Regions from separate parts of the Gordonia sp. NPDC003585 genome, predicted to be linked through region 1. Evidence: riboswitches for the same ligand, from Rfam matches in the RefSeq annotation. Region 1 holds a riboswitch; each other region holds the start of a gene.

The links. Region 1 has a riboswitch for cobalamin ahead of metE (5-methyltetrahydropteroyltriglutamate--homocysteine S-methyltransferase). Riboswitches for the same ligand answer to the same signal wherever they lie in the genome.
Region 2: another riboswitch for cobalamin. It lies ahead of ABZW74_RS04845 (CbtB-domain containing protein); the one in region 1 lies ahead of metE (5-methyltetrahydropteroyltriglutamate--homocysteine S-methyltransferase).
Region 3: another riboswitch for cobalamin. It lies ahead of cobN (cobaltochelatase subunit CobN); the one in region 1 lies ahead of metE (5-methyltetrahydropteroyltriglutamate--homocysteine S-methyltransferase).

Annotation. Positions count from the first base shown of each region.
Region 1 covers NZ_JBEXMX010000046.1:22,552-32,368, reverse strand. Annotated here, with positions in the region: gene ABZW74_RS14330 (AraC family transcriptional regulator) at 1-121, shown strand, start outside; gene metE (5-methyltetrahydropteroyltriglutamate--homocysteine S-methyltransferase) at 190-2,481, opposite strand; cobalamin riboswitch at 2,625-2,859, opposite strand; gene ABZW74_RS14320 (cold-shock protein) at 3,021-3,227, shown strand; gene uraH (hydroxyisourate hydrolase) at 3,574-3,900, opposite strand; gene uraD (2-oxo-4-hydroxy-4-carboxy-5-ureidoimidazoline decarboxylase) at 3,900-4,430, opposite strand; gene ABZW74_RS14305 (solute carrier family 23 protein) at 4,440-6,443, opposite strand; gene ABZW74_RS14300 (NTP transferase domain-containing protein) at 6,756-7,247, shown strand; gene ABZW74_RS14295 (TetR/AcrR family transcriptional regulator) at 7,169-7,873, opposite strand; gene ABZW74_RS14290 (MFS transporter) at 7,970-9,523, shown strand; gene ABZW74_RS14285 (hypothetical protein) at 9,645-9,817, shown strand, end outside.
Region 2 covers NZ_JBEXMX010000012.1:11,064-20,880, forward strand. Annotated here, with positions in the region: gene ABZW74_RS04820 (molybdopterin cofactor-binding domain-containing protein) at 1-1,994, shown strand, start outside; gene ABZW74_RS04825 (Nramp family divalent metal transporter) at 2,064-3,308, shown strand; gene ABZW74_RS04830 (acyl-CoA dehydrogenase family protein) at 3,316-4,539, opposite strand; gene ABZW74_RS04835 (histidine phosphatase family protein) at 4,690-5,163, opposite strand; gene ABZW74_RS04840 (CbtA family protein) at 5,168-5,998, opposite strand; gene ABZW74_RS04845 (CbtB-domain containing protein) at 6,027-6,251, opposite strand; cobalamin riboswitch at 6,288-6,418, opposite strand; gene ABZW74_RS04850 (ATP-dependent helicase) at 6,480-9,817, shown strand, end outside.
Region 3 covers NZ_JBEXMX010000004.1:29,007-38,823, forward strand. Annotated here, with positions in the region: gene ABZW74_RS01690 (Xaa-Pro peptidase family protein) at 1-92, shown strand, start outside; gene ABZW74_RS01695 (TIGR03618 family F420-dependent PPOX class oxidoreductase) at 202-609, opposite strand; gene ABZW74_RS01700 (SDR family NAD(P)-dependent oxidoreductase) at 692-1,453, shown strand; gene cbiE (precorrin-6y C5,15-methyltransferase (decarboxylating) subunit CbiE) at 1,459-2,697, shown strand; gene cobM (precorrin-4 C(11)-methyltransferase) at 2,694-3,473, shown strand; gene ABZW74_RS01715 (cobalt-precorrin-6A reductase) at 3,470-4,234, shown strand; gene ABZW74_RS01720 (precorrin-2 C(20)-methyltransferase) at 4,316-5,806, opposite strand; gene ABZW74_RS01725 (precorrin-8X methylmutase) at 5,809-6,432, opposite strand; gene ABZW74_RS01730 (precorrin-3B synthase) at 6,475-7,656, opposite strand; cobalamin riboswitch at 7,700-7,859, shown strand; gene cobN (cobaltochelatase subunit CobN) at 7,911-9,817, shown strand, end outside.

The DNA of each region.
Region 1 (9,817 bases):
CGTTGAGTCGTCGGTGACGGACGTGGCGATGCGGTGGGGATTCACCCACACCGGACGGTTCGCGGCGGCCTTCCGGCGCAAGTACGGGGTGGCGCCGTCGCAGGTCCTGCGCGATCGGTGAGGTGCACACACAGAACTACCACGTACACACGAGATCCCTTGTGTACGTGGTAGTTCCAGGTGTATGTATCAGACCAGCTGCTCGCGCATGGTCTGCGCGGCGGCGACCATGTTGGTGAGCGACTCGATCACTTCTTCGTTGCCGCGGGTCTTGAGCCCGCAGTCCGGGTTGACCCACAGGCGGCGAGCGTCGACCGCCTTCAACGCGGCCGCCAGCGACTCCTCGATCTCGCCGGTGGCGGGCACGCGCGGCGAGTGGATGTCATAGACACCCGGTCCGACCGCATTGGAGAAGCCGACCTTGTTGAGGTCGTCGAGCACCTCCATGTGCGAGCGGGCCGCCTCGATCGAGGTGACGTCGGCGTCGAGGGCCGCGATCGCCCCGATGACCTCGCCGAACTCCGAGTAGCACAGGTGGGTGTGCACCTGGGTGGTGTCAGCGACACCCGACGTGGACAGTCGGAACGCGGTGACGGCCCAGTCCAGGTAGGCGGGCTTGTCGGCGTCACGCAGCGGCAGCAGCTCGCGCAGCGCGGGCTCGTCGACCTGGATGATGCCGACGCCTGCCTTCTCGAGGTCGACGGTCTCGTCGCGAATCGCGAACGCGATCTGATTCGCCGACTCCGATAGCGGCTGATCGTCGCGGACGAACGACCACGCCAGGATGGTGACCGGCCCGGTGAGCATGCCCTTGACCGGCTTGGCGGTCAGCGACTGCGCGTAGGTGATCCAGTCGACGGTCATCGGCGTCGGACGGCGGACATCGCCGTACAGGATCGGCGGACGCACGCAGCGGGTGCCGTACGACTGCACCCAGCCGTTCTGGGTGGCGAAGAATCCGTCGAGCTGCTCGGCGAAGTACTGCACCATGTCGTTGCGCTCGGGTTCGCCGTGCACCAGCACGTCGAGACCAATCTTCTCCTGCAGTGCAACCACATCGGCCACCTCGGCCTGCATGCGGCGTTCGTACTCCGCCTCATCGATCTCGCCCTTGCGCAGCGCGGCCCGAGCCAGTCGGATGGCCGAGGTCTGCGGGTAGGAGCCGATCGTGGTGGTGGGCAGCGGAGGCAGACCCAGCTGCTCGTACTGCTGCTCCAGCCGGGCGGCGGCCTCACCGCGGGTGATGTCGGCCGACGTCACGGCCTCCAGCCGGGCGCGGACCGCCGGGTCGTGCAGCCGGTCATCGGTCTCACGGGTGGCCAGCGCGCGCCGGCTCTCGTCGAACGCTGCTGCCTCGCTGTCGCGACCGTCGCGCAGGGCGTGAGCCAGCGCCGCGACCTCGCGATACTTCTCCGACGCGAAGGCCAGCCAACCGCGGAGGTTGTCGTCGAGCGTGTCCTCGGCGTCGAGGGTGTAGGGCACGTGCAGCGTGGAGCACGACGTGGAGACCGCAAGGTTGCCGACCGACCCGAGGATGGAACCGAGGGTTCCCAGGGCCTTGTCCAGGTCGGTGCGCCAGATGTTGCGCCCGTTGACGACACCTGCGACGACCAGCTTGTCGGCGAGCTCGGGGACGGCGGCGACGGAGTCGACGCTGCCCTCCACGAGATCGACGGCGATGCCCTCGACACCGGTGCGGGCGAGTTCGCCGAGCGCGCTGCCCGGGTCGCCGAAGTAGGTGGCGACGAGGATCGCCGGCCGGCGCGAGACCCCGGCGAGGCGTTGGTATACAGCACCGGCGAGTTGCGGCAGGCCCTCGACGGCGTCGGTGACCAGCGCGGGCTCGTCGAACTGCACCCATTCGACGCCGGCGTCGACCAAATGGTCGAGGAGCTCGAAGTAGGCGGGCAGCACGTCGTCGATGCGTGTGATCGGGTGAGCGGCGCCGTCGACCGCCTTGGCCAGCGCAAGGAACGTGACCGGTCCGATGATCACCGGCCGGGCAGCGACGCCCAGGCCGTGGGCCTGCGCGATCTCGGCGAGAACCTTCTCGGGGCGCAACCGGAACGTCGTCGAGTCGGAGATCTCCGGCACCAGGTAGTGGTAGTTGGTGTCGAACCACTTGGTCATCTCCAGCGGAGTGACGTCGGCGTTGCCGCGTGCGGCGGCGAAGTAGCGGTCGAGCGGATCGTCGATGCCGGCCACGCGCGGCGGCAGTGCGTCGAGCATGGCGGCGGTGTCGAGCATCTGGTCGTAGTACGAGAACGAGTTGACCGGGATCGAGTCCAGCCCGGCGTCGGCGAGTTCCTGCCAGGTCTGACGACGAAGATCGGCGGCGACCTTGTCGAGGTCGGTGGCCGAGACGCGTCCGGCCCAGTAGCCCTCGACAGCGCGCTTGAGCTCCCGACGGGCCCCGATCCGGGGTGTACCCAGGACAGTTGTGGTGAACCGGCGAGCCGGTGATTTCCCAGAGGTTGACATGGAAATGCTTCTCCTGCAAACGATGTGGATGGTCCGCCGCCGGCAGGGAGGGTCGACAAGCCCCATCGCGCACGGCACTGCCACAGCACGATTCGTCTTCTTCGACCAGCGCCCATTCCACGAGGCGGTGAGCCACCGGACGCGGCGCGTCCGGTACCGCTGGCAGGTCTTCGGACTCGTCGGCGGGCGCGGCAGAAGGTCTCTGCTGCGCGGTCCTACTGGCCGTCGCTTCCCAGACCCGTGGTCCAGTGCTTGTGACGGCGGTCGTTCCGACATACCGCTGCGGGACAGTTCCGGATTCTCACCGGATTCCCTCTCACCCGTCCCGTGTGGGACAGGTTCGACGCCGAACGCGGGAGCAGGGGCTCCATAGTCAACCCGGTCGGCGAACCAGTTGCGTGTGTCAGGCTACCGTCCCGCAGTGCCTCGACAACAGGGCGGTGTGGACACGATTCACCTTGGTGGCCCGCAGTGTGGCAAGATGTATCGGCGCGCCTCAATTGAGGCACGTCTGCATAAAGAGAGAAGTACACAGCATCATGGCTCAAGGAACCGTCAAGTGGTTCAACAGCGAAAAGGGCTTCGGCTTCATCGCTCCCGACAACAGCACCGATGGTGACGTCTTTGTTCACTACTCGGCCATCCAGGGCGGCGGATACCGCAGCCTCGACGAGGCAGAGCGCGTCGAGTTCGAGGTGGAGCAGGGTCCCAAGGGTCCCCAGGCGACCTCGGTCACCAAGCTCTGACACCGACTTAACAGCGACGCCGTCCGGATTTTCCGGGCGGCGTCGCTGTTGTTGTGGCGTCTCTATCCCCTACCGCAGGCCAGGTGCGAACCCTCCTCCGCTGCCTGAGCTAGGTGCGACGAGCCCTTGCGAGGAGCCTCGAAGGCCTGGCGACGTCATCTCACCAGGCCCTTCGAGGCTCGTCGACTTCGAGACGCTCCATGCTCGTACCTCGCAATGGGGCTCCTCAGCCCGGCGGCTTGCGCTCCTCGCACCTCAGGGAGCGGAAGTTGGGGCACCTCAAGGTGGAGCGGGAGTGTGGCACCTCAGGGAGCGGAAGTGGGGCACCTCAAGGTCGAGCGGGAGATCAACTACCCCGATACGTCGAGTACGAGTACGGGCTGAGTAGAACCGGCACATGGTAGTGCCGGTCGGGATCGTCTACTTCGAAGCAGATGTCGATCTCCGGATAGAAGCCGTTGATGTCGTTGTCGGCGAACCATTCTCCGGTGTCGAAGACGAGGTGGTAGATCCCCGGCACCAGCGGATCGGTGTTGACCTGACCGATACGTCCGTCGGAATCCGTACTGCCCGAGGCCAACTCGGTACCGCTCGCGTCCTGCAGGGCGACCGCCACCCCGACCGCCGGAGAGCCGGACACCGCGTCGAGGACGTGCGTGGACAACCCGGTCATCAGCCCGCCTTCTCGTCGGCGAATTGTCCGGCCGGTGCCAGCATCCGAATCAGCCTGCTGCGGTTGATCTTCGCGAGCTCCATGCGCAGCACGCGTCGTTCGGTGTCGGCGTCGTTGCGGATGCGTTCCTTGAGGATCGCGAGTAGTTCGTCGGCCGGGCGTCCGTTGGCGAACACCAGGTAGACGTGGCCGAACTTGTCGTCGTAGGCCTTGTTCAGATCCTTCAGCTCGGTCAGCACGGCCGGGTCGGCGCCCGATACCCCGCTTTGTTCACGCTGCGACGACGGGTTGTCGGGCCGGTCCCCGATGCGGGGATGGCCCGACAACGCCTCGTCGAGGTCGGCGTCGGTCAGCTCGGCGAGAATCAGATCCGCGTACTCGAGCAGTGCTTCCTCGTCGGCGAACGGACGTGCCCGGGCAACCCGAAGGGCCCAGATCGACGAGCTGCAGCACTCGTAGAGCGTGCTGATCGCCTGCCGTTCGCTGAGCTCGTTGAAACTCTCGAGCCCACGCCAATCCACCCGTCGCATACCCCTACCCTAAGAGAGTTCGGGCTGGCGGCTGAATCGGGCCGAGGTGATCGGATTGGCGTCGGCGACGAGATCATCGAAGCGGTAGTTGGCGATCTTCGCGATCTCGATGAGCGCAAAGGACTTCTCCGACGTCTCGGAGTTGTCCATGCGTGCCCAGCCGTTGCGCAGCACGCGGTCGTAGCGTTCGGTCTCGCGGGCACAGATCACCAGCGGGAACCCGAAGTGCTCGCGGTAGGCCGACGCGAGGTTCACCACGTTCTCGTGTTCGGTTTCCTCCAGGTGCGAGAGACCCTTGTGGTCGACCGCGATGAGCTCGCCGGTGTCCTCGTCCTCGGCGCCGAGGTCGGGGAAGGCCTGGATGAGCTGCATGTGCTGGTCGTCGCTGCCGGTGAGCATCGCTTCCTGGAACGCGCTGCGCAGATCGTGGACATCCTCGAACGGCCGCTGTTCGAAGGCGCGGTCGAGCACCCAGTCGACGTTCTGCACCACGCCACCGAAGGTCGCGCGGAACTGCTCGATCGACATCGCGTTGACCTCGTCCAGGGTGATCGCACCGCCGCCGGCAACCGCCGGGCCCTTGCGTCCGATGTGGAAGAACAAGAGGTTCAACAGGATTGCGCTGATCGCGCCCATGGTGATGCCGGTGGAGAAGGGTATCTGTAGGAAGATGTTGGGCATCGCCTGGTCCACGCCGGGCAGTGCGGGCACCTCGATCGGGGTGCCGTCCTTGGCCATCACGGTGGTGGGGGGCGAGGACTGCGAGTGCTCGACGTAGAGGGCGATGGCCAGCGACGTCGCCGAGATGATCAGGTTGCGGTGGTCGGTGAAGTCGACGGTTGTCAGGGTCTGGATGCCGACGATCGCGACCGTCGCGAACATGATCAGCGCCGCGCCGCCGAGAACCGGTGCGGGAATGGACTCGACGACCTTGGCCAGCTTGGGCAGCACACCGAGGATGATCATGATGACTCCGGCGCAGGCGACGACCCAGCGGCTCTTGACGCCGGTCAGACGCACCAGTCCGACGTTCTCGGAGAACGCGGTGTAGGGGAACGAGTTGAACGATCCGCCGATCACGGTGGCCAGGCCGTCGGCGCGAACGGTCGCCGCGACGTCTTCCTTCTTGATGCGCTTGCCGACGATCTCGCCGGTGGCGAAGACCGAACCCGTCGATTCGACGATGACCACGAGCAGCACCACGATGAGCGACACGATCGCGACGATGTCGAAGCGTGGCCAGCCGAAGGCGAACGGCGGGGTGAAGCCCAACCAACTCGCTTCGCCGACGCTGCTGAAACTGGCGTCACCGAGCAGCCACGCGACGAAGGTGCCGGTCGCGAGGCCGACCAGAACGGCGATGGTGGCCATGAACCCGCGGAAGAACCGCTGCATCAACACGATCAGCAGAATCGTCCCCAGTGCGTACATGATCCAGCGCGGATTGGCGGGGTCGTGGTCGTGCGTCGCGGGGTCGGTCACCGCGTCGCCCGCGCCGATCGGCAACAGGCAGATACCGATGATGGTGATCAGCGTGCCGGTCACGACCGCGGGCAGGAATCGGATCAGTTTGGCAAAGAACGGCGCGATCAGGAAGGTGAACACACCGGCCGCGATGACGGCGCCGTAGACGGTCTGCAGGCCGACGCGAGCCGCGTGCTCGCCGGTGCCGGCGTTGTCGTTGGCGATTTTGATGACCGGAGCCAGAGTCGCGAAGGTGATGCCCTGCAGCAGGGGTAGGCGGACGCCGATCTTCCAGAAGCCGACCGCCTGCAGCAGCGATGCGATGCCGCAGGTGAAGAGGTCGGCGGTGATCAGCATGGTCAGCGCTTCGTCGTCGAGATTGATGGCGCGCGCGATGAGCAGCGGGACGAGGACGGCGCCCGCATAGAAGGCGACGACGTGCTGGGCGCCGAGGGCGACCATCTTGCCGAACGGCGGCACCTGGTCGACGGGATGGATGCGCTTCTTCGGCTTCTTGGGGGTGGCTGCTGGTATTGCATCCGTCGCCATGATGTTCTCCTGGGTCGTGCGTTTGGGGGTTGCGGCGTCTGGGGTGTGGCAGGCGAGTTCGCCCTGCCACCGGGCACGCAGGAGCGAACATCGCGATCATCGACCGGCAGCTAAATAGTGGACCCGGTGTGCGAACCTCGCTGGGTGGCGGATCGTATATTGCGACCGGGTAAAAGGTGCGGATCGGACATCGATCAGCGGTGATCGGAGGCGGCTGTGGGCGAGAGTGACGTGGAGGTCGGCGGACCTGTCGGACGCTCCGGAAACGTGCTGGGTGTGGTGCTCGCCGCCGGTGCCGGCACTCGATACGGAATGCCGAAAATACTTGCTCACCAAGGGGAATGGCTGACAATCGCGGTCTCCGCGCTGCGGGACGGAGGGTGCCCGGAGGTGATGGTCGCCATGGGTGCCGCAGTGGTGTCGGCGCCGGCGGGAGCATCGGCGATCGTCGTCCCCGACTGGTCGGATGGAATGGGGTCGACGGTCGCTGCTGTGCTTCGCGCCGCACGCAATGAGTCCGGACTGGCCGGAGTTCTTTTACATGTTGTTGACACGCCGGATGTGGGCGCGGACGTCGTTGCCCGGGTGCTCTCGGCAGCCGAAGGCCACCGCTCAGTGTTGGCACGAGCGGTATTCGACGGCCGCCCCGGGCACCCGGTCTACATCGGGATCGATCACATCGATGGCGTGCTCGCCGTGGTCGGCGGCGAGGTCGGAGCCAGGGCCTACCTACGCGACCGTGCGGATGTCGTGGACGTCGAATGTGGGGATCTCGCGACGGGGGCCGATGTCGACGTCGAATGAGCCGACGCGTCGTCGCCGGCGCTCTGCGGTGTCAAGACCAGCATGACGGTGTCGAGCGTCCTTGTGGCGTCCACTCTGCCGCGGTCGTGTCCGACAAGTCGGGGTTGGGTGGTCCGGAAGAACACCGAACTCAGCAGCAGGTAGGCGAGCGCACCGGCATCGGCCTCGGGATTCGCGAACCCGGCAGCCTGGGCGTCTTCGATGAAGCCGGTGATCGCGGCCAGTCCGTGCTGGGGGCCGTAGTCGTTCTCCGCCATCACTGCGTGGATGTCGGTGCGGAGGTCCGCGTCGGCCTGGGTGGCGAAGAGGACGTCGAGCCCGGATTCGAGGAAGTTGCCGACGGTCTCGGTGAAGTAGGCGATGCCGGCGCGCAGGTCGTCGAGGTTCTGCGGTGGTTCGGGCGGCAGCGTCTTGAATTGCAGCAGGGGCCGCAGCGACTCGTCGAAGACGGCCTTGATGAGCCCCTTCCGATCGCCGAAGTGATAGAAGATGGTGCCCTCGGAAATGCCCATGCGGGAGGCGATTTCGCGTGTGGTGAGACGGGCGATGCCGCGTTCGGCCAGCACTTCGACGGCGGCGGCGACGATCTCGTCGCGGCCGGTCTTCGGGGGTCGTCCTCGGCGCATCACACCGGCCACATTATCGGATTCCTGTCAAGTTCTTGAGTGAGAACTCAAAATATGTCACGCTTTATTGAGTTCGCACTCAAATAGGAGGCTCGCATGGATCGAAAGTGGTTGGCGCTGACCGCCGTGGGCACCGGCGTCTTCATGCTCTTGCTCGACGTCACGATCGTGAATGTGGCGCTGCCCGACATCCAGGCCGATCTCGGGTCGTCACTATCCGGCCTGCAGTGGGTGATCGACGCCTACGCGCTGACGCTGGCCGCACTGCTGCTGACGTCGGGAACCATCGCCGACATCGTCGGTCGCAAGGTGGTGTTCGCGACCGGCATCGTGGTGTTCACCATCGGCTCGCTGCTCTGTGGTCTCGCCCCGACGATCGAATTCCTGGTCGGCGCGCGGGCATTGCAGGGCGTCGGCGGCGCGATCATGTTCGCGACCTCGCTGGCGCTGTTGGCGCAGGCGTTCGCGCCGAAGGAGCGGGGTGTCGCCTTCGGCGTGTTCGGTGCGGTGACCGGTGTGTCCGTTGCAGTCGGCCCGGTGCTCGGCGGCCTGCTCACCAGCGGGATCTCCTGGCACTGGATCTTCTACGTGAACATCCCGGTGGGGATCTTCGCGCTCGCGATCACGCTGTGGGGAGTCGATGAATCCAAGGCGCCGGGTGCGCATCGCATCGACTGGTTGGGGTGCGTGACGTTCAGTGCCGCGTTGGCGTTCCTGGTCTTCGGACTGATCCGGAGTCACGCTGACGGCTGGGGATCGTTGACGGCCGCTGGCTCGCTTGGCCTTGCGGCAGTGCTCCTGATCGCGTTTGTGATCGTCGAACGTGTTGTGTCCCAACCGATGATCGACGCTTCACTACTGCGGGTACCGACCTTCAGCGGCGGACTCGTTGCGGCGTGGGCCATCTCGGCGTCGATGTTCTCGGTGCTGACCTACCTGGTGATCTATCTGCAGTCGATCATGGGCTATTCGGCTCTCGAGGCCGGTCTCCGGTTCCTGCCGTTCTCGGGTGTGGTGTTCCTCGCGGCCGGTGTTGCGGGCCGACTGTCCGACGTGGTGCCGGTGCGCTGGCTGATCGCGCCCGGGTTCGTGCTGGTTGCGGTGGGCCTGTGGCTGCTGCGCGGCACCGATCCGACCGGTAACTGGACACAGCTGATCCCCGGATTCGTGGTGGCCGGGATCGGCACCGGCCTGATCAATCCGCCATTGGCGTCGACGGCTGTCGGGGTGGTCGAACAGGCCCGCGCGGGAATGGCGTCGGGCATCAACTCGACCTTCCGCCAGATCGGTATCGCCACCGGCGTCGCACTACTGGGCAGTCTGCTGGCCGCGCGCTACTCCGACGTGGTCAGTGACGCCCTGGCCGACGGTCCGCTCGCCTCGAGGTCTCGGGAGATCGGTGACGCGCTCGCGAGTGGCGATGTCGCGCAGGTGATGCAGGGCGTGCCCGGCCCGATGCGGGGACAGGTGCTCGCCGAAGCCGCACAGGGATATGTCGCGGGACTCGACCAGATCCTCGCCATCGCGTCGGTGACGGCCGCAGTGGCGGCGGTGGTCACCGCGGTGTTGATTCGGCAGAAGGACTTTCATCACGAGCGTGAGGGTGACTACGCCGGGACGGGCCAGGTCGCGGCATCCCTACGATCCTGACCGTTTCCGTTTCGTTGCCGTCTCGTGGTCGTTCCGGTGCACTCCGTTGCCGTGATGCGAGAGCACTTGTGCCTAGGGTGCACCAAGGGGCAGAAATCCGGGGGCCGCGAACCGTGAGGTGATGGCCGTGACGCGTACACATCGCGCATGGGTCGCTGCCATCGTGGTCGGGATCGCGCTGGTCGCCGGATGTGCGCGCGGTCCGGACACACCGACTGCCACGGTCACCTCGTCACACGATGCCCATGTGCCGGCAGAGTTCGACACCACCTTCCGATGGATCGCCGGGCCGGC
Region 2 (9,817 bases), on a different contig from region 1:
CCACTGCTGCGATCGCCGAGGAGGCCTGTCGCCTGATCGAGGTCACCTACGAGGTGCTGCCCGCGGTCTTCGACCCGGAGGAAGCACGCCGCCCGGGCGCACCCCTGATCCATCCGGATCGCACGCCGCTCGATCGTGTGAACCACGCCGACCGCAACGTCATCGCCGACTTCCACCAGGGTTTCGGCGGCGACGTCGACACCGCGCTCGAGGAGTCCGCAGCCACCGTCTCGGGAACGTGGAGCACGGGGCGCGTGTCGCACGCGCAACTGGAAACCCACGGCAGCATCGGATGGTTCGACGACGACGGCCGACTGGTGATCCGTACCAGCACGCAGGTGCCGTTCCTCGTGCGCGACGAGCTCGCATTGCTCCTCGATCTGCCGACCGACAAGATTCGAGTGTTCAGCGCACGCGTGGGCGGCGGCTTCGGCGGCAAGCAGGAACTGCTCACCGAAGATCTCGTGGCACTTGCCGTCCTGCGCACCGGCCGGCCGTGCGGGTACGAGATGACGCGCACCGACGAGATGACCCGCACCACCTATCGTCACCCGTTCCGCGTGTCGGTGGATCTGGGCGCCGACGCCGACGGACGACTGACCGCGTTGCGCATCGACGTGCTCTCGGACACCGGTGCGTACGGCAATCACGCGATCGGCGTGATGTTCCACGCATGCGCCGAATCGGTGTCGGTCTACAACTGCCCGGTGAAGTGGGTCGACGCGGAGGTCGTCTACACCAACAATCCGCCGTCGGGCGCCTTCCGCGGCTACGGTCTGGGCCAGGTGATCTTCGCGATCGAGAGCGCGATGGACGAGTTGGCGCTCGACCTCGGCATCGACCCGTTCGAGATGCGGCGCATCAATGCCGTGCGCGATGGGGATCCACTGCTCATCACCCACCCCGAACCCGAACCCGATCTGCTGTACGGCAGCTACGGCCTCGATCAGTGCCTCGACCTCGCTCAGCGCGCCCTCGAGCGCGGCAACGGCGTGCCGGCACCCGAGGGCAGCGCCTGGCGCGTCGGCGACGGTATGGCACTTGCGGCCATCGCCACGATGGCACCCCGCGGACACCTGTCGTCGGTACGGGTCAGCGTCGACGCCCAGGGCAACTACGACATCGGCATCGGCACAAGCGAATTCGGCAACGGTACCACCACCGTGCACCTCCAGATCGCCACGACCACACTCCAGACGACGCCCGACCGCGTGCACCTACACCACGGTGACACCGACGCCGCCACCTATGACACCGGCGCTTTCGCATCCGCAGGTACCACCGTCGCGGGCAAGGCCTTGCACGCGGCATGTCTGGCATTGCGTACGACGCTCATCGAAACCGCGACCGCCATCACCGGATGCACACCCGACGAGGTGACCGTCACCGCCGACGGGGTGCTCATCGGTGAACGAATGCTCGACTTCGCCGAGCTCATCGCAGCGTCCGACGACCAGCACCGAGACCCCGGCGGCACCCGGTTGACCGCCGTCGGCGAGGAGCGCGGCGACCTGCGTTCCATCGCCTTCAACGTGCAGGCGTTCCGGGTGGCGGTCAACGTCGACACCGGCACGGTCCGCATCCTGCACTCGGTGCACGCCGCCGACGCCGGCACGGTGATGAATCCTCAGCAGTGCCTCGGCCAGGTCGAGGGCGGCGTCGCTCAGGCCATCGGGTCGTCGCTCTACGAGGAGATCATCCTCGACGGCAAGGGCGTTCCGATCACCTCGGTGTTCCGGACCTATCGGGTGCCGCAGATGGCCGACATTCCGCCGACCGAGGTCTTCTTCGCCGAGACCAGCGACGACCTCGGGCCGTATGGCGCCAAGTCGATGAGCGAATCCCCCTACAACCCCGTCGCACCCGCGTTGGCCAACGCCATCCGTCGTGCGATTGGAGTCCGACCCTACGAAACACCGATGTCCAGGGACCGTATTTGGCGGCTCACCCAAGATGCCGCCCCTACCAGCACGGACACTCGGCCACCCGGGTAGTTTCGGGCGACCGAAACTTTTGTTTCGTCCAGCTTGAACTCAATCAGATTTCGTGCAAGATTGGTCGCCATGGCATCGCTACGCGCAGCGCAGTACACACCCAGTGGCGCAAAGGTGCGCAATGCCGCCCTGATGGGTCCTGCGTTTGTCGCGGCGATCGCCTACGTCGACCCCGGGAACGTCGCAGCCAACATCACCGCAGGCGCCCGCTACGGATTCCTGCTCGTCTGGGTCCTGGTGATGGCCAACCTGATCGCGATGCTGATCCAGTACCAGTCGGCCAAGCTGGGCATCGTCACCGGCCAGAGCCTGCCCGGACTGCTGGGCAAACGTTTGTCGCGGCGCTCTCGGCGCGCCTACTGGGTACAAGCCGAAATTGTGGCTGCGGCAACCGATCTCGCTGAGATCGTGGGTGGTGCGATCGCCCTGCAGTTGCTGTTCGACCTGCCGCTGGTGGTCGGCGGGCTGATCGTCGGCGTCGTCTCGATGATCATCCTGCTCCTGCAGAACCCGCGCCAGCAGAAGGTGTTCGAGCGGGTCATCCTCACGCTGCTCGCAGTCATAGTGGTCGGTTTTCTCACCGGCCTGGTCATCAATCCTCCTCCGGCGACCGACGTGCTCGGCGGACTCATCCCCCACCTCCAAGGCCCGGAGACGGTTCTCCTCGCGGCCAGCATGCTCGGTGCGACGGTCATGCCGCACGCCATCTACCTGCACTCATCCCTGGTGATCGACCGACACGGCGCCAACCACACCGACGAGGACAAGCGCCGGCTCGTACGTGTCACCCGCTGGGACGTGGTGATCGCACTCCTGATCGCCGGAGCGGTCAACATCGCGTTGCTCCTGCTCGCCGCACAGAACCTCCGCGGCAAAGAGGGCACCGACACCATCGAAGGTGCCTACACCGCGGTGCAGGACGCCATGGGTCCGACCGTCGCCACCTTCTTTGCCATCGGCCTACTGGCGTCGGGTCTCGCCGCGACGTCGGTCGGGTCGTATGCCGGCGCGTCGATCATGGAGGGCCTGCTGCACGTTCGAGTGCCGCTCCTGTTGCGCCGAACACTCGTCCTCGTCCCGGCAGTGGTGGTGCTCTGGGTCGGTGTCGAACCCACCTGGGCCCTGGTGATCAGCCAGGTGGTGCTGAGCTTCGGCATCCCCTTCGCCATCATCCCGCTGGGTCGGCTCACCGCCGACCGCAAGCTCATGGGCTCCTTCACCGACTCGCGACCCCTGCAGATCGTCGCAGGGGCCGCGGCGGCGATGATCGTCATGCTCAACATCGCTCTCATCGTGTTGATGATCACCGAGTGAATAAGGCTCAGCCGCGCAACAACCCCTTGGCGACGTGGGTCACCTGGATCTCGTTGCTGCCGGCATAGATCATGAGCGACTTGGCATCTCGCGCAAGCTGCTCGACGCGGTACTCGGCCATGTAGCCGTTTCCACCGAAGAGCTGCACCGCCTCCATCGCGACGTCGGTCGCGGCCTTGGACGAGTACAGCTTCATCGCCGACGCCTCCGACAGGCTCAGCGGCTTGCCGGCCTGAGTCCGCTCGATCGCACTGAAGAGCATGTTCTGCACATTGATTCGCGCGACTTCCATTTCGGCAAGCTTGAGCTGGATGAGCTGGAACTGCGCGATCTCCTGGCCCCACAACTTGCGTGTCTTGGCGTAATCGAGGGACAGACGCAGGCATTCGTTGATGATGCCCATCGCCAGCGCCGCGATGCCGACCCGCTCGGCGGTGAAGCCGGCCTTCGCACCTTCCGAACCGCGTGAATCCTCGCCGGTGTCCTCGGTCTCGCCGAGGAGACGGTCCTTGCCGAGGCGCACGTTGTCGAAGAAGAGCTCACCGGTCGGCGAACTCATCATGCCCATCTTCTTGAACGCCTTGCCCTGGGTGAGACCCGGCATCCCCTTGTCGAGGACGAAGGACAGCACCTTGCGGTCACGCATCGGGGTGTTGCTGCCGTCGTCGACTTTGGCGAACACCACGATGGTGTCGGCGTACGGGCCATTGGTGATAAAGGTCTTCTGCCCGTTGAGGATGTAGTCGTCGCCGTCGCGCTTGACCGTGGTCTTCATGCCGCCCAGTGCGTCGGAGCCGGAGTCGGGTTCGGTGATCGCCCACGCGCCCACCTTCTCCATCGTGACCAGCTCGGGAAGCCACCGCTTCTTCTGTGCGAGAGTGCCTTTGCCGCGGATCGTCGACGCCGTGAGCCCCATGCTGACGCCCATCGATCCGACGAGTCCGAGGCAGACACCGGCAAGTTCGATGTTGACGATCATGAACATCGACGAGGCCATGCTGCCGCCACCGCCACCCGACGATTTCTTGCCCTCGGCCTCGGCGGCGAGCTCCTTCTCCAAGGCGTCCTTGGCCATGGCGTCGACACCGAAGGTCGACAGCAGCTTGCGGGTGATGTCGTAGGGCGGCAGCTGCCCGGTCTCGAGCTCATCGATGTGCGGTCGGATCTCCTTGTCGATGAACGCCCGCAGGGCGTCGCGCACCATCAGATCCTCGTCGGACCACTCGAACATCTCCACCTCGCATCTCGAGACAACTAAAACACGTTTCAGTTTCACTGTGTCAGGTGTCACTCCGGAAGTAAAGACACACTTGGGCCTAAATGTTTCACCGTCGCACTGGTTGCCACGGCGCTCGGAAAGCGAGCGCCATGGCAACCAGAATCAGAGTTGATACGACGTCGCCGGCCGGACCTCGATTGCGAAGTAGCCTGCAGCATCGTCGACGAGCAACGCCTGCGCGACCGGCATCGACACCACGCACACCCCGAACGTCGCCGACGCACGCCAGTCATGAATGCGCGCAACAAAGTCGGCCACCGTCTCCCCGCCGTGCGGGCACGCATCCGGAGTCGAAAACCAGAGGCCGAGTGCCGAAGGATCGATCTCCTCGGGCAGCTTCCCTGCCCACTCCCCGAAGTCCATCGTGCGCAATGCGTCGTCGACGTCGAACTGCCCACTCAAGAGCGCCGACGTCTCCAGCGCCACCGTCTCTGGCCCGCTGACCGTGCGCCCCATATCGCTGACCGTGCGTCGCAAATCGTTGACCGTGCGCCGTCCGGCGTCGTCCAGAGACAGATCACCGCCGAACCGCAGGTCCCGATTGGGGCCGGTGCGGCCGGCGGTGATGATCTGCATGACCTCAGTTGACCTCGGCCGTGATGCCCTTCGACGCCGTCGCCGACGTCTTAGGCCGCGCCAGGTAGCCGAGAACCAGGGCGAACACGACGGTCAGCACGGTCCACAGGATCACCTGGTTGGCGATCACGTACACCCGGAAGTCGCCGATGACGTCACCGGGGAACCCGGGGGCGACGATCACGCCCTGGTCGTTGCGCAACTCCTTGGGCACCTCGTGGAACTCCGGCAGCAGAGTCACCGCGACGGTGATCACCGCCAGGTACCCCACCACGCTCACGATGGCCGAGACGAGCCCGCCGATGCGGGGGCGCAACCAGAACGCGAACACGACGGCCGCAATCGCCGCGCCCACCGAGATCAACGTGATGGTCAGGAATGCACCCGAGCGCGCGCCGATGGTGTCGTCGTCGCCGACCGCCGGCGGATTCGCCGGGTACGCGAAGAACGGAACCGCGAAGAAAGACACGAACCCGATCACCCCGAGTGCGCCGGCGAGCCACCGCGGATCGGTCGCAGGGTAACGCCGTCCGACATAGGTCCACAGCACGGTGAACGCGACTGCGAAGAACGCGCCCATGCACAACGCGAACACCAGCGTGCCGACTCCGGCACCGAGGTTCTGCTGCATGGCGCGGGTGAACACCTCGCCACCCTCACCGTGGACGTGTCCGCCCGCCGCGATCTCGAGTTCCTCCTCGGCGCCCGAACGCAGATCCTCGTAGTCGATGGCCTTGGCGACCTGCGGTTCGATGAACAGTCGGGCGAACAGATACGACAGAATTCCGGCGATCAGGCCTGAGAACAGGCCGGCGCCGATGAACTTCTTCTCCATGTTTATTTGTCTCCTGGCTCAGATTCGCTCAGTGGCAGGGGAAGCCGAGGAAGTGGCGGGCGTCGTGGACGAACTCGTGGATGTGGGTGTCGGAACCGAACACCGACACCGCGCCCTGGTCGTAGCCCAGGAAGTAGTAGGCCATCGACGCCAGCAGCACGGTGAGGCTGAGCCACAGTGCCGCGCTGGCGACGGAGAGATTGGGTACCGCGAGCGCCCGAGATGCGGGTGCCGCCTTGGTGGAAGCAGTCATCTGCCTGTCCTTTCGCCGATCACGCGTCGGCAGTTCGTTTGAACCGGTTACCAGCGCGGCACTCTGACTCACGTCGATTCTCAGTTGACCGTCGTTCACAGCGGCGCGACCGTTCCGGACTTGCACCGGATTCCCCGCACTGGCGTGTGCTGACCTTATACCCTGACCGGCTCGGCCTGCTCGCGCTCGCGCCACGGAGTTGTCACAGCCGTAGGGGATGATGGCGAGGTGGCCCGAACCGCGTCTGTACTGCAGCGCTTCACCGCCCCGACGCGGCGGTGGTTCAGTGGCGCCTTCCCGGAGCCCACTGCTGCTCAGACCGGGGCATGGAACTCCATCGCCGACGGTGAGAACACACTGGTCATCGCGCCTACCGGGTCTGGCAAGACGCTGTCGGCGTTCCTGTGGGCGCTCGACCGTCTGGCCGCCGAACCCGACCGCGCGCACGGCACCCGCGTCCTCTACATCTCGCCACTCAAAGCACTTGCGGTCGACGTGGAGCGCAACCTGCGCGCCCCCCTGACCGGGATCACGCGTGCGGCCCAGGAGCTCGGCCTTCCCGAACCGAACATCACCGTCGGCCTGCGCTCGGGGGACACGCCGGCCAATCAGCGCCGGCTCCTTGCCCGGCAGCCACCGGACATCCTCATCACCACCCCCGAGTCGCTGTATCTGATCCTCACCTCGTCGGTCCGCGACACTCTCCGCAACGTCGACGCCGTCATCGTCGACGAGGTGCACGCCGTCGCCGGCACCAAGCGCGGCACCCATCTCGCGGTCTCCCTTGAACGACTTGACGAGCTGCTCGACGAGCCGGCACAGCGGATCGGGTTGTCGGCGACCGTCCGACCGCCAGAGTTGGTCGCGCAGTTCCTGGCCGGCTCCCGTCCCTGCCGCGTCGTCCGACCGCCCGCCGCGAAGACCTTCGATCTGCGCGTCGACGTGCCTGTGCCGGACATGGCGAACATCCCGCCGCCCGCCGATGCACCCGACGACGACCTCGACGACGCCTTCTCCCCGACCGCCGGCTCCCTCTGGCCGCATGTGGAGGCCTCGATCGTCGACGCCATCGAAAGCAACCGCGCAACGATCGTTTTCGCCAACTCCCGGCGCCTCGCCGAACGACTCACCGCTCGGCTCAACGAGATCCACGCCGACCGCTCGGGGACGCCGGTCACCAATGCGCCAAATCCCGGTGTAGCCGGTGGCGCACCTGCGCTTGTTATGGCGAGCGGCGCCAGCGGCGGCGCACCCACCGCCTTGGCCCGCGCCCACCATGGCTCGGTGAGCAAGGAGCAGCGGGCCGAGATCGAGGACGACCTGAAGTCGGGTCGGCTGCGCTGCGTGGTTGCAACGAGTTCGCTGGAACTCGGCATCGACATGGGCGCGGTCGATCTGGTCATCCAGGTGGAATCGCCACCGTCGGTCGCGAGTGGTCTCCAGCGGATCGGCCGGGCGGGTCACCAGGTCGGCGAGATCAGCCAGGGCGTGCTCTACCCCAAGCACCGCACCGATCTCGTGCACTGCACGGTCGCCGTGGAACGCATGCTCGCCGGCGACATCGAGCAACTGCGCGTCCCGTCGAATCCGCTCGACGTCCTTGCCCAGCAGACGATCGCCGCCGCGGCAATGGACGACCTCGACGTCGACGAATGGTTCGACGTCATCCGCCGCGCCGCGCCGTACCGGGAACTCAGCCGCGATGTGTACGTATCGACTCTGGACCTGATCTCGGGGCGTTTCCCGTCCGACGAGTTCGCCGAACTCCGCCCTCGCGTCACCTGGGATCGCGACGCGAACACCATCAGCGGCCGACGCGGAGCTCAGCGTCTGGCCGTCACCTCCGGCGGAACCATCCCCGACCGCGGGCTCTTCGGTGTCTTCATGGTCGGGGAAAAATCCACCCGCGTAGGCGAACTCGATGAAGAGATGGTCTACGAGTCGCGCGTCGGGGACGTGTTCGCGTTGGGCGCCACGAGTTGGCGGATCGAGGACATCACCCACGACCGTGTTCTCGTCACGCCGGCCTTCGGACAGCCCGGCCGCCTGCCGTTCTGGGTCGGCGACACCGTCGGACGGCCCGCCGAACTCGGCGTGGCGATCGGCAAGTTCACCGGCGCCATCGCCGATCCCGAGCAACTCGAGAAACACGCACATGCACTCGGCCTCACCGACTATGCGCGCGACAACCTGGCAGCACTGATCGCCGAGCAGCGCGACTCGACCGGCCACCTCCCCACCGACCGCACCCTCGTCGTCGAACGTTTCCGCGACGAGCTCGGCGACTGGCGGGTGATCCTGCACTCCCCCTATGGTTTACGTGTCCACGCACCGTGGGCGAGTGCCATCTCCGCGCGGCTGCAGCAGACCCTCGGCCTCGACGGTGCGACCACCGCCTCCGACGACGGCATCATCGTGCGGATGCCCGACACCGACGACGAACCACCCGGCGCCTCAGTCTTCGTCGTCGACCCCGACGACATCGAGCAGATGGTCACCGATGCGCTCGCCGACTCGTCGATGTTCGCATCCCGGTTCCGCGAATGCGCCGCGCGCGCACTGCTTCTGCCCCGACGCGATCCTGGCCGACGCGCGCCGCTGTGGCAGCAGCGCCAGCGCAGCGCACAACTCCTTTCCGTCGCATCACAATTCCCCGACTTCCCGATCGTGCTGGAAGCGGTGCGCGAATGCCTCCAGGACGTGTACGACCTGCCCGCGCTGACCGACCTCCTCCGCGGAATCGCTGGACGCCGGGTGCGGATGGTCGAGGTCGAGACCCCCGAGCCATCGCCGTTCGCGGCGTCGCTGCTGTTCGGGTACGTCGGTGCATTCATGTACTCCGACGACGCACCGCTCGCCGAACGCCGTGCCGCGGCACTGTCGTTGGACACGAGCCTGCTCGCCCAACTCCTCGGCCGGGTGGATCTGCGCGAGCTGCTCGACCCCGCGGTGATCGCCGACGTCGTACGCCGACTCCAGCGTCTCGATCCGGCTCGGCAGGCGCGCGACGCCGAGGACATCGTCGACCTGCTTCGCTGGCTCGGCCCGCTCACCACCGACGACGTGGCCGCCCGATATCAGGGTGACGACGCCGCTGCCGTACTGGCCGACCTGCACCGCGCCGGCCCGATCATCTCGGTCACCCATCGCGGCTTCCCATTGTGGGCGGCGGTCGAAGACACCGCACGCCTGCGTGATGCCCTCGGAATCCCCGCGCCACTGGGCATTCCGGCCGCCTACACCGAGCCGGTCCCCGATCCCGTCACCGACCTGGTCCACCGTTTCGCGCGCACGCACGGTCCGTTCACCGTTGCCGAGGCGGCCGAGGGTATCGGGATGGCGACGGCGGTGGTCCGAGACACCCTGGTGCGCCTGGCCGGTGAGCGCAAGGTGATCGAGGGCGATTTCCTGCCCGACCCCGACGCGGGATCGACGACGCAGTGGTGTCACGCCGACGTGCTGGGGCAGATCCGGCGCGGATCGCTCGCCGCCACCCGCGCCGACATCGCACCGGTCGACGCGCCCACGCTGACCCGCTTCCTGTCGAGTTGGCATCACGTGGCATC
Region 3 (9,817 bases), on a different contig from region 1:
AGTGGGGTGCGCGGATCGAAGACATCGTGGTGGTGACCGACGACGGCTGCGAGGCGCTCAACACCCGACCACACGGGCTGACGGTTCTCTGACCCGATTTGAAGTCTGGCCTGCGGGAATCTGTACCTGGGAACCCACCGAAATGCACTGTGCATCTCGTCGGTCTCCCAGGTCCAGCTTTCCGGACAGTGGGATGCTGACTCAGTCCAGCAAGGTCTTCGATCCCAGTACCCGCCGTACCTGCACCTCGACAACAACTCGCCGCGGATTCGGCTTCGGCTCGCGGTAGCGTGCCGCGTAGCGCCGTTCCGCCTCGGCGACGCGCGGCCGCTCCCTATGCACCGTGGCCGGGCCTTCCAGCGTGATCCAGCGCGGGCCGTCGACATGGGTCAACGCCGTGTAGCCGGCTCGTTCGACGTTGCGTACCTTCTGGCTGCCGTCGACGGTGATGACCCGCGCGATGCCCGTCTCGGGGTCATAGGTGAATCCGACCGCGACCACGTGCGGGGTGCCGTCGCTGCGAACGGTGCTCATCGTCGCCAGGTGCCGTTCGGAAAGGAACTCCAACGCGGTGGGTCCGAGTCGGGGCTTCGTGGTGGGTTCGGTCATGCGGCAACGGTATCGGTTCCCGCAGATCAACCGCACACCCGCCGAGTCAGCCACCGAACGGGCGGATGGGATACTGCTGCACATGCCTGATTCGGCCCGCACCATCGTCCTACTCGGCGGTCGCAGCGAGATCGGTGTCAAACTCGCACAACGTCTGGCACCCGGCCGTGTCGTCGTTCTGGCAGCTCGCAGGCCCGACGACCTCGCCGACCAGGTGCAGGCGCTGACCGACGCCGGGGCGAGAAGGGTGCACACGGTCGGATTCGACGCCGACGACACCGACTCGCATCCCGGACTGATCGAACGCATCGTCACCGACTTCGGCCCCGTCGAGGCGGCGATCGTCGCATTCGGCATTCTGGGCGACCAGACCCGTGCCGAAACCGAGGTCGAGCATGCGCTTGCGATCGCGCACACCGACTATCTCGCCCAGATCAGCGTGCTCACGCCGCTGGCCACAGCTTTGCGCACCCAGGGCAGCGGCACCATCATCGTGTTCTCGTCGATCGCCGGAGTGCGCGTCCGGCGGGCCAACTATGTGTACGGGTCCACCAAGGCGGGCCTCGACGGTTTCGCCAGTGGACTCTCGGATGCCCTGCACGGCAGCGGAGTTCGCCTCCTCCTGGTCCGGCCGGGGTTCGTCATCGGTCAGATGACCCGCGACCTGATGGAATCGGGTGTGAAGCCCGCGCCGCTGTCGATCGATGCCGATCGGGTCGCCGACGACGTGGCACGCGCCTACCGCAAGGGCCGACGCGAGGTCTGGATTCCGTGGGCGCTGCATCCGCTCTCCGTCGCTCTCCGGATGATTCCACGCCCGATCTGGCGACGACTGAGCCGGTGAGCGAGGTGAGTGTCCGGCCACAATTCGTCGTCGTGGGGATCGGTGCCGACGGCTGGGCGGGTCTCGGCCGTCGGGCCCAGGACGAACTGGTGACGGCTACGGTGATCTACGGCGCCCGACGCCAGCTCGATCTGCTTGACGACGTCGACGCCGAGCTGATCGCGTGGGATTCACCGATGTCGGCACATCTCGCCCGGGTGCTCGATGAACCCGCGTACCCGGTGGTGCACATTCTCGCCAGTGGCGACCCGATGTTCCACGGTGTGGGTGCGACGATCGTGAAGGGCGTCGGCGCCGAACGCACCCGGGTGTTACCCGCGGTGTCGAGCGCGAGTCTGGCGTGCGCTCACCTCGGGTGGGACCTCACCTCTGTCCGTGTCGTCAGCCTCGTCACGGCCGACCCCGCGTCGTTGCTCACCGAAAGCACCCACGGGCAGCGCCTGCTGGTCCTGAGCCGGGACGCACACACGCCCGCTGCCGTCGCGGCGCTGTTGGGGGACAACGGTTTCGGTTCGTCGACGTTGACAGTGCTCGAGCAGCTCGGCGGACCCCGGGAGCGGGTGATCAGCGGAACGGCCGGGGTCTGGGCGCATGCACCCGGCGATCCGCTCAACGTGATCGCGGTCGAGTGCGTCGGGCCACCTCGGACGACGGTTCCCGGCCGCGCCGACACCGACTTCGTCCACGACGGGCAGATCACCAAGTCCGCGCATCGGGCACTCACCGTCTGCGCATTGGAACCCGCAGGCGCACAGATGCTCTGGGATATCGGCGCGGGGTCGGGGAGTGTCGGAGTGGAATGGGTGCGCGCCGACCCTCGCGGACGCGTCGTCGCTTTCGAACGCGATCCCCAACGCGCAGAGCGTATTGCGCAGAATGCTCACCGGCACGGGGTCGGCGCGGCGATCTCGGTTCATGGTTGCGCACCCGAATCCCTCTCGGGCGCACCGACACCCGACGCGGTGTTCATCGGTGGTGGACTCACCGGGGACGTCCTGCGAGTTGCCTACGATGCACTCCGAATCGGTGGCCGTCTCGTCGTCAATGCGGTGACAGTGGAGAGTCAGACTCTTCTCGCCGAGTGGCACCGGACGCACGGGGGGCAGATGCGCAGGGTGATGATCGAGTCCGCCGAACCGCTCGGCTCGATGACCACGTGGCGACCCGCACTGCCGATCGTTCAGTGGATTCACGTCAAGGCCGCCAAGGGGAAGGCCACCGATCTGAACGAGCCACAACCGTGACCGTCTACTTCATCGGTGCCGGACCCGGCGCAGCCGACCTGATCACCATCCGCGGCGCCCGCATTCTCGGCCGCTGCCGCACTTGTCTGTACGCCGGGTCTCTCGTGCCCCGCGAACTTCTGGACCTGTGTCCGCCCGGCGCCACGCTCATCGACACCGCGCGAATGCCGCTGCCGGACATCATCTCCCACATGGTGGCCGCCCACGAGGCCGGGCACGACGTCGCCCGGCTGCATTCCGGTGACCTGTCGATCTACTCGGCCTTCACCGAGCAGTGCCGCGAGCTCACCGAGCGGGGGATCGATCACGAGATCGTGCCCGGTGTGCCCGCCTTCGCCGCCGCGGCCGCCGCTCTCGACATCGAATTGACCACCCCTGGCGTCGGGCAGAGTCTGCTGATCACTCGGGTGTCGACGCTGTCCACCGACATGCCCGACGGTGAGGACCTGGCCAGTCTCGCGTCGTGCGGGGTGACACTCGCACTGCATCTCGCCGCACACCGGACCGAGGAGATCGTGGCCGCGCTCGCCCCGCACTACGGTCTCGAATGCCCAACCGCGACAGTCGCCTTCGCGAGTCAGCCCGGTGAGAAGATCGTCCGATGTGCACTTCGGGAGCTGCCGGAAGCGCTCGCCGCGGAAGCCATCCGCAAGACAGCCGTGATCTTCGTCGGCAAAGTCCTCGACCCTCATTCCGATCCGTCTGTCACCGACAGCTACCTGTACTCGCGAGCCCGCATGAGCAAGCTGCGTTCCGAACCCGGACACGATCGGTGAGCCGGACAGACCGTCTGCTGATCCTCGGCGGAACGGGGGAGGCCCGGGAATTGGCGGCGGCGGCCACCGGAGCCGGAATCCCGATCATCAGCTCGCTGGCCGGGCGTGTCCGTAACCCCCGCCTGCCCGTCGGAGAGGTCCGCATCGGCGGGTTCGGTGGGACCGAAGGATTGCGTAGTTGGTGCGCAGACAATGGGATCGGTGTGGTTGTCGATGCGACCCACCCCTTCGCGGCCACCATCACCGCACATGCGGTTACGGCGACGAGGGCACTCGATCTCCCGCTGCTTGCGCTGCGTCGCGCCGCCTGGACGCCGGGTCCCGATGACCGCTGGACGCGGGTCACCGACATCGACGCCGCCGCAGGCGCGATCGGGACATCACCTCGGCGGGTTCTCCTGACGACCGGTCGTCAAGACGTCGGGGCGTTCGCCGGCGTCGACACCGCATGGTTCTTGATCCGCGTCGTCGATCCCCCGACGGTCGCGCTGCCACCGCACCACGAGATTCTGCGGTCGCGCGGGCCGTACGAGTTGGCCGGCGAGCGACAGTTGCTGCACGACAATCGAATCGATGTGCTGGTCACCAAGAACAGTGGGGGAGCGCTCACACACGCCAAGCTCGACGCGGCCCGGGAACTGGGCGTCGAGGTCATCATGGTCGATCGCCCCGCCGAACCCGACGGTCTCGACACCGTGTCCGACGTCGCCGACGCCATGACGTGGCTTCGTCGGAAGTTCCCGACTCCTGGCCCACGTTGACCGTGCGTCGAAAACCGTTGACCGCGCGTCCCGAATCGTTGATCGTGCACGGCCGCACAAGGATAGCGGCCTGGTCCCGGCCTACTCCGACGCGTGACGCGGTGTGTAGACGAGCGGCCCGGCCGCGCGATCGACGACCGTCGTCGACGACGATCCGACGATGAGCAACGTACGCATGTCGACGGTGGCCGCTTCCAGATCGCCGACCGTCGTCACCGTCACCGACTCGTCCGGCCCGCCGACGTCGCGTCCGACGATGACTACCCGGTCCGGTGAGACCTGTTCGGCCAGAATCTCTTTGAGCGCGCCCACCTGCCAGGCGCGGCTCGCCGATCCCGGGTTGTAGATCGCGATCACCAGATCGGCGTCCACCGCCGCGCGAATCCGTCGTTCGATGACTTCCCACGGCTTGAGCCGATCCGAAAGCGAGATGATCGCGAAGTCGTGGCCGAGCGGAGCCCCGACCGTGGCCGCCACGGCGGTTGCCGCAGTCATCCCGGGCACCACGCGAACCGGGACATCCTGCCAACGTGATTCGGCCGCCACCTCCGCCACCGCCGCGGCCATCGCGAATACCCCTGGATCACCGGACGAGACCACCGCGACCCGAGCACCGCGCCGCGCAAGATCGAGCGCGAACTCTGCACGTTCCGCCTCGACCCGATTGTCGCTGGCGTGCATCCGCTGGCCGGGCCGCGGCGTGACCCGCTTGAGATAGGTGGTGTAGCCGACGAGATCGGTCGCCGCGGCCAGTTCCGCACGGACCTGCGGGGTGGTCCACGACTCCCGGCCGGGTCCGAGGCCGACGACCACCACTTCGCCTGCAGTCGACGCAGACTCGGCATACCGCGGGTTGTTGCGGCGACCGGGTACGACGACGATCGAGAAGTACGGCACCTGCGCCGGATCCACCTCCGCAGCCGGTGCCACCCGCTCCACGGTGGTCGATGCACGCTCCACGTACCACGCCTCGTCGAGGCGGCCTGCGTAGGCGAGAGCCTGTCGGACGCGTTCGAAATTGCGGCCGAGTTTCATCACCACGATGGCGTCGGCCGAGGCGAAGCGCAGACGCAACTCGTCGGCGTCAGCCGTACCCGGCACCACCGTCAGGGTCTCGTCGCCTTCCACCAGCGGGACGCCCGTCGCGGCCGACGCAGCGCTCACCGACGTGACGCCCGGGACGATCTCGGCATCGAACTCGTCGGCGAGACGCTTGTGCATGTGCATGTACGAGCTGTAGAAGAGGGGATCGCCTTCGGCGAGCAGTGCGACACTGCGACCCTCCCGCAGATGCGCGGCGAGGATATCCGCACTGGCGGAATAGAAGTCGTCAAGAGCTCCCTGATAGCCGCCCGGATGGTCGGTGGTCTCGGTGGTCACCGGATACATCAGCCGTTCTTCGATCTGACCATCGCTGAAGTACGGTTCCGCCACCGTCCGAGCGATGCTGTTGCCATGTCGCGCACAGTGATACGCGATGACATCGGCCGCGCCGATCACCCGCGCAGCCTTCACCGTCACGAGTTCGCTGTCGCCGGGGCCGAGTCCGACGCCCCACAGTTTGCCGGTCACGCTCACTCCTGGGCCGACGCGAGGGCGTTGAGGGCGGCGGCCGTGATCGCCGACCCACCCCGGCGACCGGTGACCGTGATGAATTCCAGATCGGTCCGTTCCGCTAGGGCCGCACACGATTCGGCGGCGCCGACGAAGCCGACCGGGGCGCCGACGATGGCCGCGGGCCGAGGTGCGCCGTCGTCGATCAGATCGAGAAGCGCGAACAGAGCAGTCGGCGCGTTGCCGATCGCCACCACCGATCCTTCCAGGCGTGTAAGCCAGAACTGCAGCGCCGCAGCAGTTCTCGTTGTGCCCATTCGTTCGGCGAGTTCCGGCAGCCCGGGTTCGCCCAGGTAACACAGCACGTCGTTGTCGGCGGGCAGGCGCTTGCGGGTGACCCCGGCGGCTACCATCGAGGCGTCGCAGAGGATCGGTGCGCCGGAACCCAGCGCGGCCCGCGCCGCCTCGACCACCCCGTCGGTGGCCACGACGTCAGCCGGCAGGTCGGTCTGTCCGCAGGCGTGGATCATCCGAACCACCACCGTGGCGACGTCGGGGGCAAATGCGGTGAGGTCGGATTCGGCGCGGATGGTGGCGAATGACTGTCGATAGATCGCGGCGCCGTCACGCAGGTAGTCGGTCATGGTGGGCTCAGTGTATCGAGCCGCCCGCACCGGGCTCGACGGCTACTGCCCGCGTTCGGTCGTGCGATATCCGTCCGGACCGGCCTCGACGCGCAGGTGTGGCGTGACCGGGGAACCGCACCCGCGGCCACACCCGACCCAGTGTTCTCGCTCGGTGACCTCCTGCCCGGACGCCACACGGGCGAGCAGATCCTCGCGTACCGGGGCCAGCCCATTGCTGCAGCCGGGTGCTCCCGCACAGCAGCTGACCGCTGCCCACGGCGACGACGCGTCGAAGGTCAGCCCCATCGGTGCGAGCACCCGCACCACGGTCTCCGCGACGCCCTCGGTGAGGTCGCAGACCAGGATCTCGCGATCGGGCGTGAAGATGATCGGAGCGCCGATGGCGGCCAGGAATTCGGCCAATCGGGCCGGCAGCCTGCCGAGTTCGACAACCGACCCGAGCAGCACCATCCCGTTGTCCTGCTCGAACCACCCGACGATCGGTTCGGTCTCGGTTTCCGGCCGAGGGTAGCCATCACCGACCGGATCTAGGCCTTTACCAGCGCGTTCGACGACGCGGGCCTGATCTGCGGCGTCTAGGTCGGCGAACCGCCACGCGGTCGGCGCCACCTCGAGCATCGCGTCGGCGACCACGAGGAGCGCGTCGACGATCGATTCCGCCCCGGTGGCCGACCCGAGCGTCGCACCGCCGACGACTATGTCGGCGAGCGGGCCGGGCCGGGCTGATCGATGGTCGGTGCTCGCGCGAGCCACCGCGTGGACATCGGGTGAGCGTCGGGTGATGTCGCCGCGACCGTCGTCCAGACCGAAGAGGAATCGCCCGGACAGCGCCGCGAATCGATCGTCGGCTCGCAGCCGCTCGTCGAGAAGCCGGATCATCGGTCGTACGTCTACGACACCGCCGATGCGGCCCGACAGCGGGCTTGCCTCGATGTTCCGGATCTTCTCGTGCGACGCACTCGGGACCAGCCCTGCGCCGGTGACAGCGGCGGCGACGGCCTCGACATCGGTGATGCCGCGCAACTGCAGATTGGCTCGCGCCGTGAGCTCGAGATGGCCGTCGCCCCACTCGGTTGCGACGCGGGCCAGGGTCTCGAGTTGGGGGCCGGTGATCTCTCCGCCGGGGAGCCGGATGCGCGCGAGGTGACCGTCGGCGGCCGGGTGCGTGCTGAACACCCCGGGGCAGCGGTCGGCGGCGGATCGTCCGGCAGGCTGGCTCACCAGTCCAGCGTACGACCGCGCGCAGCATGCCCTGCTCTACACCGGTCGGCTCGCGATTGCGGGTTCGGTAGTCTCGATGCACCGAGAGCACAGAAGCCGGTGTGAGTCCGGCACGGTCGCGCCACTGTGACGGGTAGCCCTGCGTCGTGAGAGCGACTCCGCGGCACCGAAGTCAGACCTGCGCCCCCGGTCACCGCATCACGACACAACCGTTACGACACGCTCCGGGCGCGACATCCCGGCGAGGAGATCTGATGATCCTGCTGCTCTCGACCTCGGACACCGATCTGCTCACCGCCGCCGCGGCTGCCGAACGGGACGGGGTCGACATCGCCGGCGCGAATCCGTCGCGCATCCTCGCCGACGACATCCCGGACCTGGCCGCAGACGCCGATCTTCTGGTCGTGCGCATCCTGGGCGGGACACGAGCCTGGGAGGACGGCCTCGCCGCGGTGGCCGCGACCGGCAAACCCCTCGTGGTGTGTTCGGGAGAGCAACAACCGGACCCTGATCTGATGGCGCAGTCGACGGTCCCGTCGGGTGTGGTCGCCGAAGCCCACAACTATCTCGCCTTCGGCGGGGTGGAGAACATGGTGGGTCTGCACAACTTCCTGTCCGATACCGTGCTGCTGACCGGGCTGGGGTTCGAGCCGCCGCAGCAGACGCCCGCGTGGGGGGTGCTCGACCGCTCGGCCCGGTCCGATCTGCCCGAGAACGCCCCGCGGATCGCAGTGCTCTATTACCGCGCGCAACACCTCGCGGGCAACACCCGCTACATCGATGCGCTGTGTGGCGCCATCGAGGAACGCGGAGCACACGCCCTGCCCGTCTTCTGCGCGTCGCTGCGTACCGCGCCCGACGATCTCATCGATCTGCTCGGTACCGCCGACGCGCTCGTGGTGACGGTCCTCGCGGCAGGCGGTGCCACCCCGGCCACTGCGTCGGCCGGCGGTGATGACGAGGCCTGGAACATCGAACGTCTTGCCGCGCTGGACATCCCGATCCTGCAGGGGCTGTGTCTGACGGGTTCGCGCGCGGACTGGGCAGACAACGACGACGGCCTCTCGCCCCTAGACGTGGCCACCCAGGTCGCGGTTCCCGAGTTCGACGGCCGCATCATCACGGTGCCGTTCTCCTTCAAGGAGTTCGACGAGAACGGGCTGCCCTGGTATCAGCCCGACCTCGAACGCTGCGCCCGCGTGGCAGGTATCGCCGTTGCGCACGCCCGCCTGCGGTCCATCGTGCCCGCGCAGCGTCGCATCGCGATCATGTTGTCGGCCTACCCGACCAAGCACGCCCGCATCGGCAACGCCGTCGGCCTCGACACCCCCCGAAGCCTCCTGCGTTTGCTGACCGCCCTGCGCGACGCCGGGTACGACATCGGGCCGGAGCGCGGGGAGTCGTCGATTCCCGGTCTCGCCGAAGACGATTCGGACGCCCTGATCCACGCGATCATCGCGGCGGGCGGTCAGGACCCGGACTGGCTGACCGAAGAAGCGTTGTCCGCCAACCCGATTCGTATGTCGGCAGCCGACTACCACGACTGGTATCGCACCCTGCCAGAAGAACTGCGTGCCGGGATGGAGCAGCATTGGGGGCCAGCTCCCGGCGACCTCTTCGTCGACCGCTCCCACAACGCCGACGGCGACATCGTGATCGCGGCACTGACGTTCGGGAACATCGCGATCATGGTTCAGCCGCCGCGCGGCTTCGGCGAGAACCCGGTCGCCATCTACCACGACCCCGACCTGCCGCCGTCGCATCACTACCTGGCGAGCTACCGCTGGCTGGCATCGCAGTCCGAGGGTGCGGGTTTTGCGGCCGACGCGATCGTGCACGTCGGCAAGCACGGCAACCTTGAGTGGTTGCCCGGCAAGACGCTGGGCATGTCGGCCGGATGCGGCACCGATGCGGCGCTGGGCGATCTGCCGCTCGTCTACCCGTTCCTCGTGAACGACCCGGGCGAGGGCACCCAGGCCAAGCGGCGCGCCCACGCCGTCCTCGTCGATCATCTGATCCCACCGATGGCACGCGCCGAGTCCTATGGCGACATCGCCCGTCTCGAACAGCTTCTCGACGAGCACGCCAACATCTCCACCCTCGACCCGGCGAAGCTGCCCGCGATCCGCCAGCAGATCTGGACCCTGCTCACCGCCGCCAA